Regions from separate parts of the Streptomyces sp. NPDC002446 genome, predicted to be linked through region 4. Evidence: riboswitches for the same ligand, from Rfam matches in the RefSeq annotation. Region 4 holds a riboswitch; each other region holds the start of a gene.
What was found. A riboswitch is a leader RNA that binds a small molecule or an ion and turns the genes downstream of it on or off. The one in region 4 is predicted to bind cyclic di-AMP.

Region 1: linked by a shared signal. The riboswitch ahead of ACWD6P_RS30615 (M23 family metallopeptidase) and the one ahead of ACWD6P_RS30445 (M23 family metallopeptidase) in region 4 are both predicted to bind cyclic di-AMP.
Region 2: linked by a shared signal. The riboswitch ahead of ACWD6P_RS35615 (C40 family peptidase) and the one ahead of ACWD6P_RS30445 (M23 family metallopeptidase) in region 4 are both predicted to bind cyclic di-AMP.
Region 3: linked by a shared signal. The riboswitch ahead of ACWD6P_RS25400 (NlpC/P60 family protein) and the one ahead of ACWD6P_RS30445 (M23 family metallopeptidase) in region 4 are both predicted to bind cyclic di-AMP.

The regions. Positions count from the first base shown of each region.
Region 1 is NZ_JBSFYC010000074.1:21,661-23,850, forward strand. Features, by position in the region: gene ACWD6P_RS30610 (GntR family transcriptional regulator) at 1-51, opposite strand, end outside; gene ACWD6P_RS30615 (M23 family metallopeptidase) at 235-1,035, opposite strand; cyclic di-AMP (ydaO/yuaA leader) riboswitch at 1,049-1,204, opposite strand; gene ACWD6P_RS30620 (M16 family metallopeptidase) at 1,415-2,190, opposite strand, start outside.
Region 2 is NZ_JBSFYC010000121.1:5,395-7,584, forward strand. Features, by position in the region: gene ACWD6P_RS35605 (ATP-dependent Clp protease proteolytic subunit) at 1-31, shown strand, start outside; gene ACWD6P_RS35610 (hypothetical protein) at 37-345, shown strand; cyclic di-AMP (ydaO/yuaA leader) riboswitch at 639-826, shown strand; gene ACWD6P_RS35615 (C40 family peptidase) at 831-1,304, shown strand; gene ACWD6P_RS35620 (GNAT family N-acetyltransferase) at 1,362-2,009, shown strand; gene ACWD6P_RS35625 (LysE family translocator) at 2,063-2,190, opposite strand, start outside.
Region 3 is NZ_JBSFYC010000050.1:52,915-55,104, reverse strand. Features, by position in the region: gene pcrA (DNA helicase PcrA) at 1-813, opposite strand, end outside; cyclic di-AMP (ydaO/yuaA leader) riboswitch at 1,197-1,380, shown strand; gene ACWD6P_RS25400 (NlpC/P60 family protein) at 1,388-2,190, shown strand, end outside.
Region 4 is NZ_JBSFYC010000073.1:24,358-26,547, reverse strand. Features, by position in the region: gene ACWD6P_RS30450 (DUF2332 family protein) at 1-468, opposite strand, end outside; cyclic di-AMP (ydaO/yuaA leader) riboswitch at 761-906, shown strand; gene ACWD6P_RS30445 (M23 family metallopeptidase) at 918-2,072, shown strand.

The DNA of each region.
Region 1 (2,190 bases), on a different contig from region 4:
GTCCTCGCGAATCGCCGTGCAGACCGCATGCGCGGAAATATGGCCTCGCATCGTCCGTGCCTCCGCCGTAATCCCCGGGAAACGCCGCCGGTCGGCGACATTTCCGTGACTCTATTCGACCGGGACGGCTTTTCCGACGGACTCCGGTTATTCATGGATATTTTTTGGCCAGCGGACGTGTCCGCTGGCCGGGCGATGCGACAGGTCAGGCGACGCGGAGGGGCCGGTGGTCGGTCAGACGTTGACGCCGTGCGAGCGCAGATACGCGATCGGGTCGATGTCCGAGCCGTAGTCGGGGGTGGTGCGGGCCTCGAAGTGCAGGTGCGGGCCGGTGACGTTGCCGGTGGCACCGGAGAGGCCGAGCTGCCGGCCCGGGGTGACGGTCTCGCCGACCGAGACGGAGAGCGACGACAGGTGGCCGTACTGGGTGTACGTACCGTCGTTCATCTTGACCACGACGTTGTTGCCGTACGCGCCGCCCCAGCCGGCCTCGACCACGGTGCCCGCGCCGACGGCGTGGACGGGGGTCCCGGAGGCGGCGTGGAAGTCGATGCCGGTGTGGCTGCCCGAGGACCACAGGCCGCTGGAGGCCTTGTAGGCGGTGGACACGTAGGAGTCGCCCAGCGGGGCGACGAAGGCGTTGAGGCGCTTGCGCTCGGCCTCGCGGGCGGCGCGCTCCTTGGCCTCGCGCTCGGCCTTGGCCTTCTTCCTGGCCGCCTCGGCGCGCCGCTTGGCCTCCTCGGCCTGCTTCTTGGCGACGGCCTCGGCCTCCGCCTTCGCGGCGGCGATCTCGGCGGCGGCCTGCTGGGCGTCGGCCTGGGCCTCAATGCGGCTGGCGAGCTCGTCACCGAGGACGACGGCCTGCTGCAGCCCGGTGTCCTGGGTACGTGCCTCATCGGTGGCGGCCAGCGCCGGCGAGGCCACGGAGGCGACCACACCGGAGGCCGCGAGGGTGGCTATGCCCGCGATGTTGCGGGTCGAGCGGGCGGTGCGGCTCGCACGACGGTGCTTCCCGGTGGCACGTATGAACGCCATGTGCTGGCTTGTCCTTTCCTTCCTTCTCGCCTACCGGGTTAGCTGACGGGTTCGGAGCAGGAAGGTCTCCTACGGGCTCCTCCGGAGAGGCGCCCGATTCACCCCAGGGGACATGTGGGTCCCCGGCTCCCCTGGCTCGCGCCGTACGGGGACTCGGCGATGACTGTCCGGTGCCACTGTTGTGGCGGAGTTGTGACGAACAGCCGGGCCGACGCTAATCGGGGCAACTTTCGATCGGCAAACGGAACCGCTTTTTTGTGCGGGATGCCACAAGAACCGACCCAACCAGCCATCACAAACCGGACATACGGCGGCTCCCGTGGCGAGTGAACGCCACGGGAGCCGCCGGTCGTACCTGATCTGCCGTCATACGGCGCAACTAGCCGCTGACGACCGTCACCTCGCCCAGGCCCAGCGCCTTCACGGGCTCGGCGATCTGCGCCGCGTCACCCACCAGGACCGTCACCAGCCGGTCCACGGGGAAGGCGTTGACCGCCGCCGCGGTCGCCTCGACCGTGCCGGTCTCCGCGAGCCGGGCGTACAACTGCGCCTGGAAGTCGTCCGGGAGCTGCTGCTCCACCTGGTCGGCCAGCGTGCCGGCGACGGCCGCGGCGGTCTCGTACTTCAGCGGCGCGACCCCGACGAGGTTCTGTACGGCGACATCCCGCTCGTCGTCCGTCAGCCCCTCTGCCGCGAGGGTCCGCAGCACCTTCCACAGGTCCTCCAGCGCCGGGACGGTGGAGGCGGTGTCCACCGAGCCGCTGATGGCAAGCAGCGCGGCGCCCGTGGCCCCCTCTGGGGACGCGGGGGAGGTGGAGCGCAGTACCTGGCCGAAGGCGCGCACCCCGTAGGTGTAGCCCTTCTCCTCCCGCAGCACACGGTCCAGACGGGAGGTGAGGGTGCCGCCCAGGCAGTACGTGCCGAGGACCTGCGCCGGCCACACCCGGTCCTGCCGGTCGGCGCCGATCCGGCCGATGAGCAGCTGCGTCTGCACGGCACCGGGACGGTCGACGATCACCACGCGGCCGGTGTCGTCGGCGACGATCGGCGAGGCCTTCAGCGGCTCGGCCGTCGAGCCGCTCCAGGCACCGAGGGTGTCGGCGAGCGCCGCGTCCAGGTCGACGCCGGTGAAGTCACCGACGATGACGGCGGTGG
Region 2 (2,190 bases), on a different contig from region 4:
GCGGTCGGCCCGCCAGCCCGCTACGGGGTGAGCCGGATGCTGCCGCCCGAACCGCCGCCGCTGCCCGCCCTGACCCGCGCCGAGGGCGAACTGATCGACCGTTACCTGGAGGTGCTCGACCTGCTGGGCCGCATCAATCCGGCCCGCGGCGGCCACACCTACAGCGGTCTACGCGCCGCCCAGGCGCTCGTCGGCAAGGCCGCCGAACTGCGGGACGCCTTGACGCTGATGCACAACCGGGGCGAGAGCGAGTTCCATCGCGACACGCTGGCCCGCGCGCTGCGGGTGCTGGACGGCGAGCGCCGGGCCGGGCTGGTGACCGTGCCGCCGTCCGAGGACGGGTGACCCGACACGCGCAGCGCCGGGGCCGCCCGGACGGCGTAGCGTCCGGGCCCCTTGCCGGGAGGCGACGAATTGCGCGGACGGAGCGGATTCCTGCGGCCCTCGATGTTTCGCCCCAGGTCCCGGGACCGCGACACTCCGCACCCCGCCACCCGAAGGAACAAATCTAACCATTCAGCGCAAACGTGACCCATATCACACATGTCGATTTCAGCTCGGAATTCGGGGGTCCGGTGCGTGACGATCCCTTGGACGACAAGACCCCGCCACAGCGACGGGGCGGTCCGCACGGGCGCCTAATCCCGCCGCCGTGCCGGATGTCCGGTCGACGGTGTGGACCGGCGGGAGCGGAGGACCCGAGCACGACGGGGTCCGGGCCTTCACGGCCCACGGACCCCTTGGGGTGAAGCCGTACGCACGGCAGGGCATCTTCGCCTGCCCGAACCCGACAGGTCTTCCTTCGCAGGCGGCTGACGAAGGGTTTGCGCATGACCGTGCGCACGCATAGGCCGAATCTGCTGGTGCGCGCCGGCACCGTCTCCGCTCTGACACTGGCCACGCTCGGCGGGACCACGCTTGCCCCCGGGGCGGCGACGGACGCCGGGGCCGCGTCCGTCGCCGCCCAGGCGGTGCAGGTCGCGGCCTCCAAGCGGGGCTCGCCGTACGAGTACGGCGCCGAAGGGCCGTACCGGTTCGACTGCTCGGGGCTGACGCTGTACTCGTTCAAGCTCGCCGGCCGGCTCCTGCCACGCAGCGCCGCCGCGCAGTACGGCCACACCCAGCACATCCCCGCCACCTCCCGAAGACGCGGTGACCTGGTCTTCTTCCACTCGGCCCGCGGCATTTACCACGTCGGCATCTACGCGGGCCACGGCCGGATCTGGCATGCGCCCAAGACCGGCGACGTGGTGCGGCTGGCGAGGATCTGGAGCCCCACGGTCTGGTATGGACGAGTGGGCTGACCTGCGGTTTCACCTCACGCTCGGTCAATTGTCAGTGGTCGCCGGTAATTTGACGGTGTGACTTCGCAACTGAGCAAGGTGCTGACGGCCGCCGCCCGCGGCAGCTTCCCGCCCGCGGACGGGTCGGTGACGGTGCTGCCCCCGCCCTCCCCGCGGGACACCGGGGTGGTGTCCTTCACCTGCCATGCCGTGGTGTTCGCGGATGTGGAGCCCTCCTGGGTGCACGACCGGATAGCCCCCGGTGATCTCGCCGGGCCGCTCAGCCCGCCGTTCCTGACCGCTCTGGGCGAGCGGGTGGGCCGCGAGGCCAACAACATCGACATGACGACGGTCGCCGAGGCGCTGCCCGGCCCGCCGCCGTTGGAGCTGGTGGAGACGACGGACCGGAGCCACCCGCGCATCACCCGCGCCCTGCGCCACCGCGACGACATACGGGCCTGGACGACCACCGACGGCGGGACGCTGGTCATCGGCCGCGGGGTGGCGGGCCGCTGGGAGCTGGCCGTCGAGGTGGACGGCAGCGGCCAGGGGCGCGGTCTCGGCGGCAGGCTGGCGTACGCCGCCCGGCATCTGCTTCCGGCGGGCGAGCTGCTGTGGGCGCAGGTCGCCCCCGGCAATGCGCGCAGCGTGCGCGGGGTGCTCGCCGCCGGGTTCGTGCCGGTGGGCGCCGAGGTCCTGATGGTGCCGCACGGCGGGCGCGGCTGAGCTCCGGCCGGCGCACAGGGACCGTGCCCGGCCACGCGCGGACGGAGCCCCCCTCAGGCGGCCAGCAGCTCGACGAGCAGGATGCCGCCCAGGGCGGTGAGCAGTGCGCCGGTGGTGGCTTCCAGGGCGCGGGCCACCCTCGGGCGGCGCAGCCAGGATCCCAGCCGGTCGACGAGCAGCG
Region 3 (2,190 bases), on a different contig from region 4:
GGCGACGTCGGGGAAGGCCTGGAGCAGGTTGACCGTCGTCATGATGATGTCGTCGAAGTCCAGGGCGTTGGCCTCGCGCAGCCGTGCCTGGTACATCGCGTACGCCTCGGCCAGCGTCTTCTCGAAGCCGTCGGCTGCCGTCCCGGCGAAGGTCTCCTCGTCGATGAGCTCGTTCTTGAGGTTGGAGATCTTCGCGCTGAAGGACTTGGGCGGGAAGCGCTTGGGGTCCAGGTCGAGGTCGCGGCAGACCAGGGCCATCAGGCGCTTGGAGTCGGCAGCGTCGTAGATCGAGAAGGAGGAGGTGAAGCCGAGCCTCTTGGATTCGCGGCGCAGGATGCGCACGCAGGCGCTGTGGAAGGTCGAGACCCACATGGCGTTGGCGCGCGGGCCGACCAGTTCCTCGACGCGCTCCTTCATCTCACCGGCGGCCTTGTTGGTGAACGTGATCGCGAGGATCTGGCCGGGGTGGACGTGGCGCTCGGCGAGGAGATGGGCGATGCGGTGGGTGAGCACCCTGGTCTTGCCGGAGCCGGCGCCGGCGACGATCAGCAGCGGGCTGCCCGCATGCACCACGGCGGCTTTCTGCTCGTCGTTGAGCCCTTCCAGCAGCGCCGCGGGGTCGATGGCCGGGCGGGCGGCGCCGTCGCGGTAGTACGCCTCCCTGTGCACGGGCGCGTCGAACTTCCCGTCGAAGAGGTCGGCGGGGATCTCCTCCGGGGCGGGCTCGTGCTCGTCCTCGGGGGGCGGCGGGGGTTCCTCCTCGCCCTTGTGGCCGAGGTCCGCCAGGAAGCTGTCGTCAAAGAGGCTGCTCATCGCCCACCGAGTCTAGGCCGCCGCACTGACAACGCGCCGGGGAGTGGGTGATTGCCCGTCTCGGGGGGAGCGGGGACTGCCTCGCAGGGCGGCGGGCGGGGGCGGGAACGGCCCTCTCTGGTCCTCTCCGGTCCGGAGAGGGCCGGTCCGGTTCCGCTCTGGCCCTCTCCGCTCCGGTCCACTCCGGCCCGCTCGTCCACTCCGGCCCCACCCCGTTCGGCGCGCCTACCCGAAACAGACATCTGCCGCAACACTCCCCGCGCCGCATTCAGGTCACGAAAAGGTTTCGGGCATATCGAACATCAGCCTTCACAGAAGCCACACGAGTTGGCTAACGTCCTCGCTCAGGCAGCCCGCAACCCCGCGGTCGACAGCGTCCGCACGGGCAGCCCGCGCCGAGTCCGGCCCTGCCGCCAGGCACCCGGAGCCGGGGACCCACCAGCACCACCGGGGTGAATCGATCCTGCGCCCGTCACCGACGGACGCGCGGACCGTAGGGCAAGCCTTCCGTCTGCGACACCGCCCGAACCCGACAGCTAACCCGGTAGGCGGTCCACGGAAGGAGTTGCCGGCCTTGGCGTCCCATCGCAAGCCGCGCACCAGCGTTCTCATCTCGCCCGGGAGCCGGCGTACGGCGGCCGGGCTCACCACCGCCGCACTCGCCTCGGTCACCCTGCTCTCGCAGTCCGCCGACGCGGCCCCCAGAGCGCCCAGGCCCACCATCGAAGAGGTCAAGCAGAAGGTCGACGGCCTCTACCGCCAGGCCGAGGTGGCCACCCAGAAGTACAACGCCGCCAAGGAGCGCGCCGACCGCCAGAGCGCCACCGTCAACGATCTGCTCGACGCCGCCGCCAAGCGCGCGCAGAAGATGAACGACTCCCGGCGCGAACTGGGCACCTTCGCCTCGGCGCAGTACCGCACGGGCGGTATGAACCCGACGGCGCAGCTGATGCTCGCCGAGGATCCGCAGCAGTTCTTCGACCGCAGCCACCTGATGGAGCGGCTGACCAGTCGGCAGAAGCAGGCGGTCACCGACTATCAGGAGCAGGCGGCGGCAGCGGCGCACCAGCGGGCCGAGGCGAGCCGCAGTCTGGAGCGGCTGCAGAAGTCGCAGGCCTCCCTGAAGGAGTCGAAGGCGTCGGTCCAGGGGAAGCTGGCCGAGGCCCGGCAGCTGCTGTCGCGGCTGACCGCCCAGGAGAAGGCGCGGCTGGCGGAGCTGGAGCGCCGGCGGGAGGCGGAGGCCCAGCGCAAGGCCGAGGAGGAGGCGCGCAAGCAGCGGGAGCGGGAGCGTCAGCGGCAGGAGGACGGTGGCGGCTCGGCCGGTGGTGAGACCGGCGGCGAGACCGGTGGTGGCACCAGCGACGGCGGCTCCACCGG
Region 4 (2,190 bases):
CCCGGCCGACGCGCCGACCTCCAGCAGCGCCAGCGGCTGCGGCAGACGGGCGAGCAGCGGCAGCAGCGCGGCGCAGCGGCCCGGCTCGTTGGTCTGGGTGGCGCGCTGCATGATCACCGCACGCACCTCGTCCCAGTGCCGGATCGTCCACTCGCGCCAGCGTCCGTAGGCGGCCTCGCCACGCGGGCCCTGCTCCGCGTGCGGGCCGTCGAGATGACGGACGGCGGCGAGCAGGAGGTTCGGCTGCTGCTTGTTGCCGGCGGGCAGCGACCCCGCCAGCAGATCGCAGAACTCCGGGTCCTGGCTGATCCGCGCGCTCAGCTCCTCATGGGCGTCGGAACGTCCCCGCGCCTCCCGCCAGGAGAACTCCCGGTAGCGCTCCGCCACATCCCGCGGGCCCGGGGTGGTACCGCCGTTGACGTGCCGGGCGGTCCCGGCGTTCCCCGCGCTCTCGACGTTGACGACCATGATCCGACGTTACGCTCTCACGCTGCGTAATCGCCGAGCGCCCCTCCGCATAACGACTGACGCACAATCAGCACGAGATCGTTTAGAAGTGTGCGGTCAACTCGCCCGGTTTACGGCCAACGTGGCCGGAAAAGTCCAGGCCATGACTCATGTGCAGCGGTTAAAGGATTCCCGGGAAGGCTTGGAAAACAGCCGCGATCTCTATTACTGTCCGATAACGCAGCGCGGTCGTCCCAGCCGTCGCAAGTGGCGGCACCGCGCGCCGACGCCGAATCCCGCACGCGCTTTTCACGCACCTCCAGCACCTCGAACTGCACCAAGGGAACCGGGGAACCACCACCTTGGGGTGAATCGGACGCCTCCGCCAGAGGGTGCCCGTAGGAGACCTTCCTGCTCCGAACCCGTCAGCTAACCCGGTAGGCGAGAAGGAAGGAAAGGAGAGCGCCCCCGTGGCGTCCAACAGGCCTGCCCCCGAGGCTTCGTCCGCGTACCGACTCGACGACCGAGGTGCCTTCGACGGCCCCGGTGCCGCGGCGGGCACCGCGGATATCGACGGCGACGGCCCGTGGGAGGAGTGGAACCCGACCGAGGAGTCGCTCCGCCCCGTCCGCGGCAAGCACCGGGTGGCCAAGCAGCGCGGCGGCGGACTCGCCCGCAGCGGCACGGTCCTGGGCGTCGGCGTCATCGCGGCGGTGGGCGCGGGCGGTATGGCCACCGCCGAGGACCGCCCGCCGGTCCCGATCTCGATGCCCGACGTCGGCGGTATGGCCGAGGACATCTCCGACAGCCTGCCGGACGCCGAGTCCCTCCCCGGTATCGGCACGCTCATATCCGACTCCGACCCGGGTTCCGCTTCGGCCGCCGATTCCGCCGTAACGGCCTCCGGAGACGACGCCGCGGGCCCCGCCGCCGGTCCGCTCACCCAGGCCACCCAGGCGGGCGCGGGCGGTACGACCACGACCGCCGGCGAGGCGCTGCGCAGCCGCATCCTCCAGCAGGCCGACGCACAGCAGGGCGCCGCCGAGGAGGAGGCCCGCGACGCGGCGCAGGCGGCCGCCGTCAAGGAGGCGGAGACGGAAGCGGCCGCCGCCCAGGAGACGGCCGAGAAGGCCGCGGCCGCCAAGAAGGCGGCGGAGCTGAAGGCCAAGCGCGAGGCCGAGGAGGAGGCCCGCCGGAAGGCGGAGGCCGAGCGCCTCGCCGAGCTGGCGAAGAGCTTCCTCGCCCCGGTCTCCTCCTACACCCTCACCGCCAGCTTCGGCCAGGCCGGCGACCGCTGGGCCGCGGACCACACCGGCCAGGACTTCGCCGCACCGACCGGCACGCCCGTCAAGGCGGTCCACTCCGGCACCATCACCCAGGCCGGCTGGGCAGGTTCGTACGGCTACCGCATCGTGCTCACCCTCGACGACGGCACCGAGATCTGGTTCTGCCACCTCTCCTCGATGGTGAAGACCTCCGGCAAGGTCAGCACCGGCGACGTCATAGGCCGCGTCGGCGCCACCGGCAACGTCACGGGCCCGCACCTCCACCTGGAGGTACGCCCCGGCGGCGGCGACCCGATAGACCCGATGCCGTGGCTGCGCGAGCACGGGGTGAACGTCTGAGGGGTTGCCGGGGGCAGTCCAGGACCCCAGGGGGCCAGAGCCCCTGGGGTCCAGGGGGTCAGGGCTCATGGGCTCAGCGGGACAGGGCTGCTGGGGCTCAGCGGGCCAGGGCCCCTAG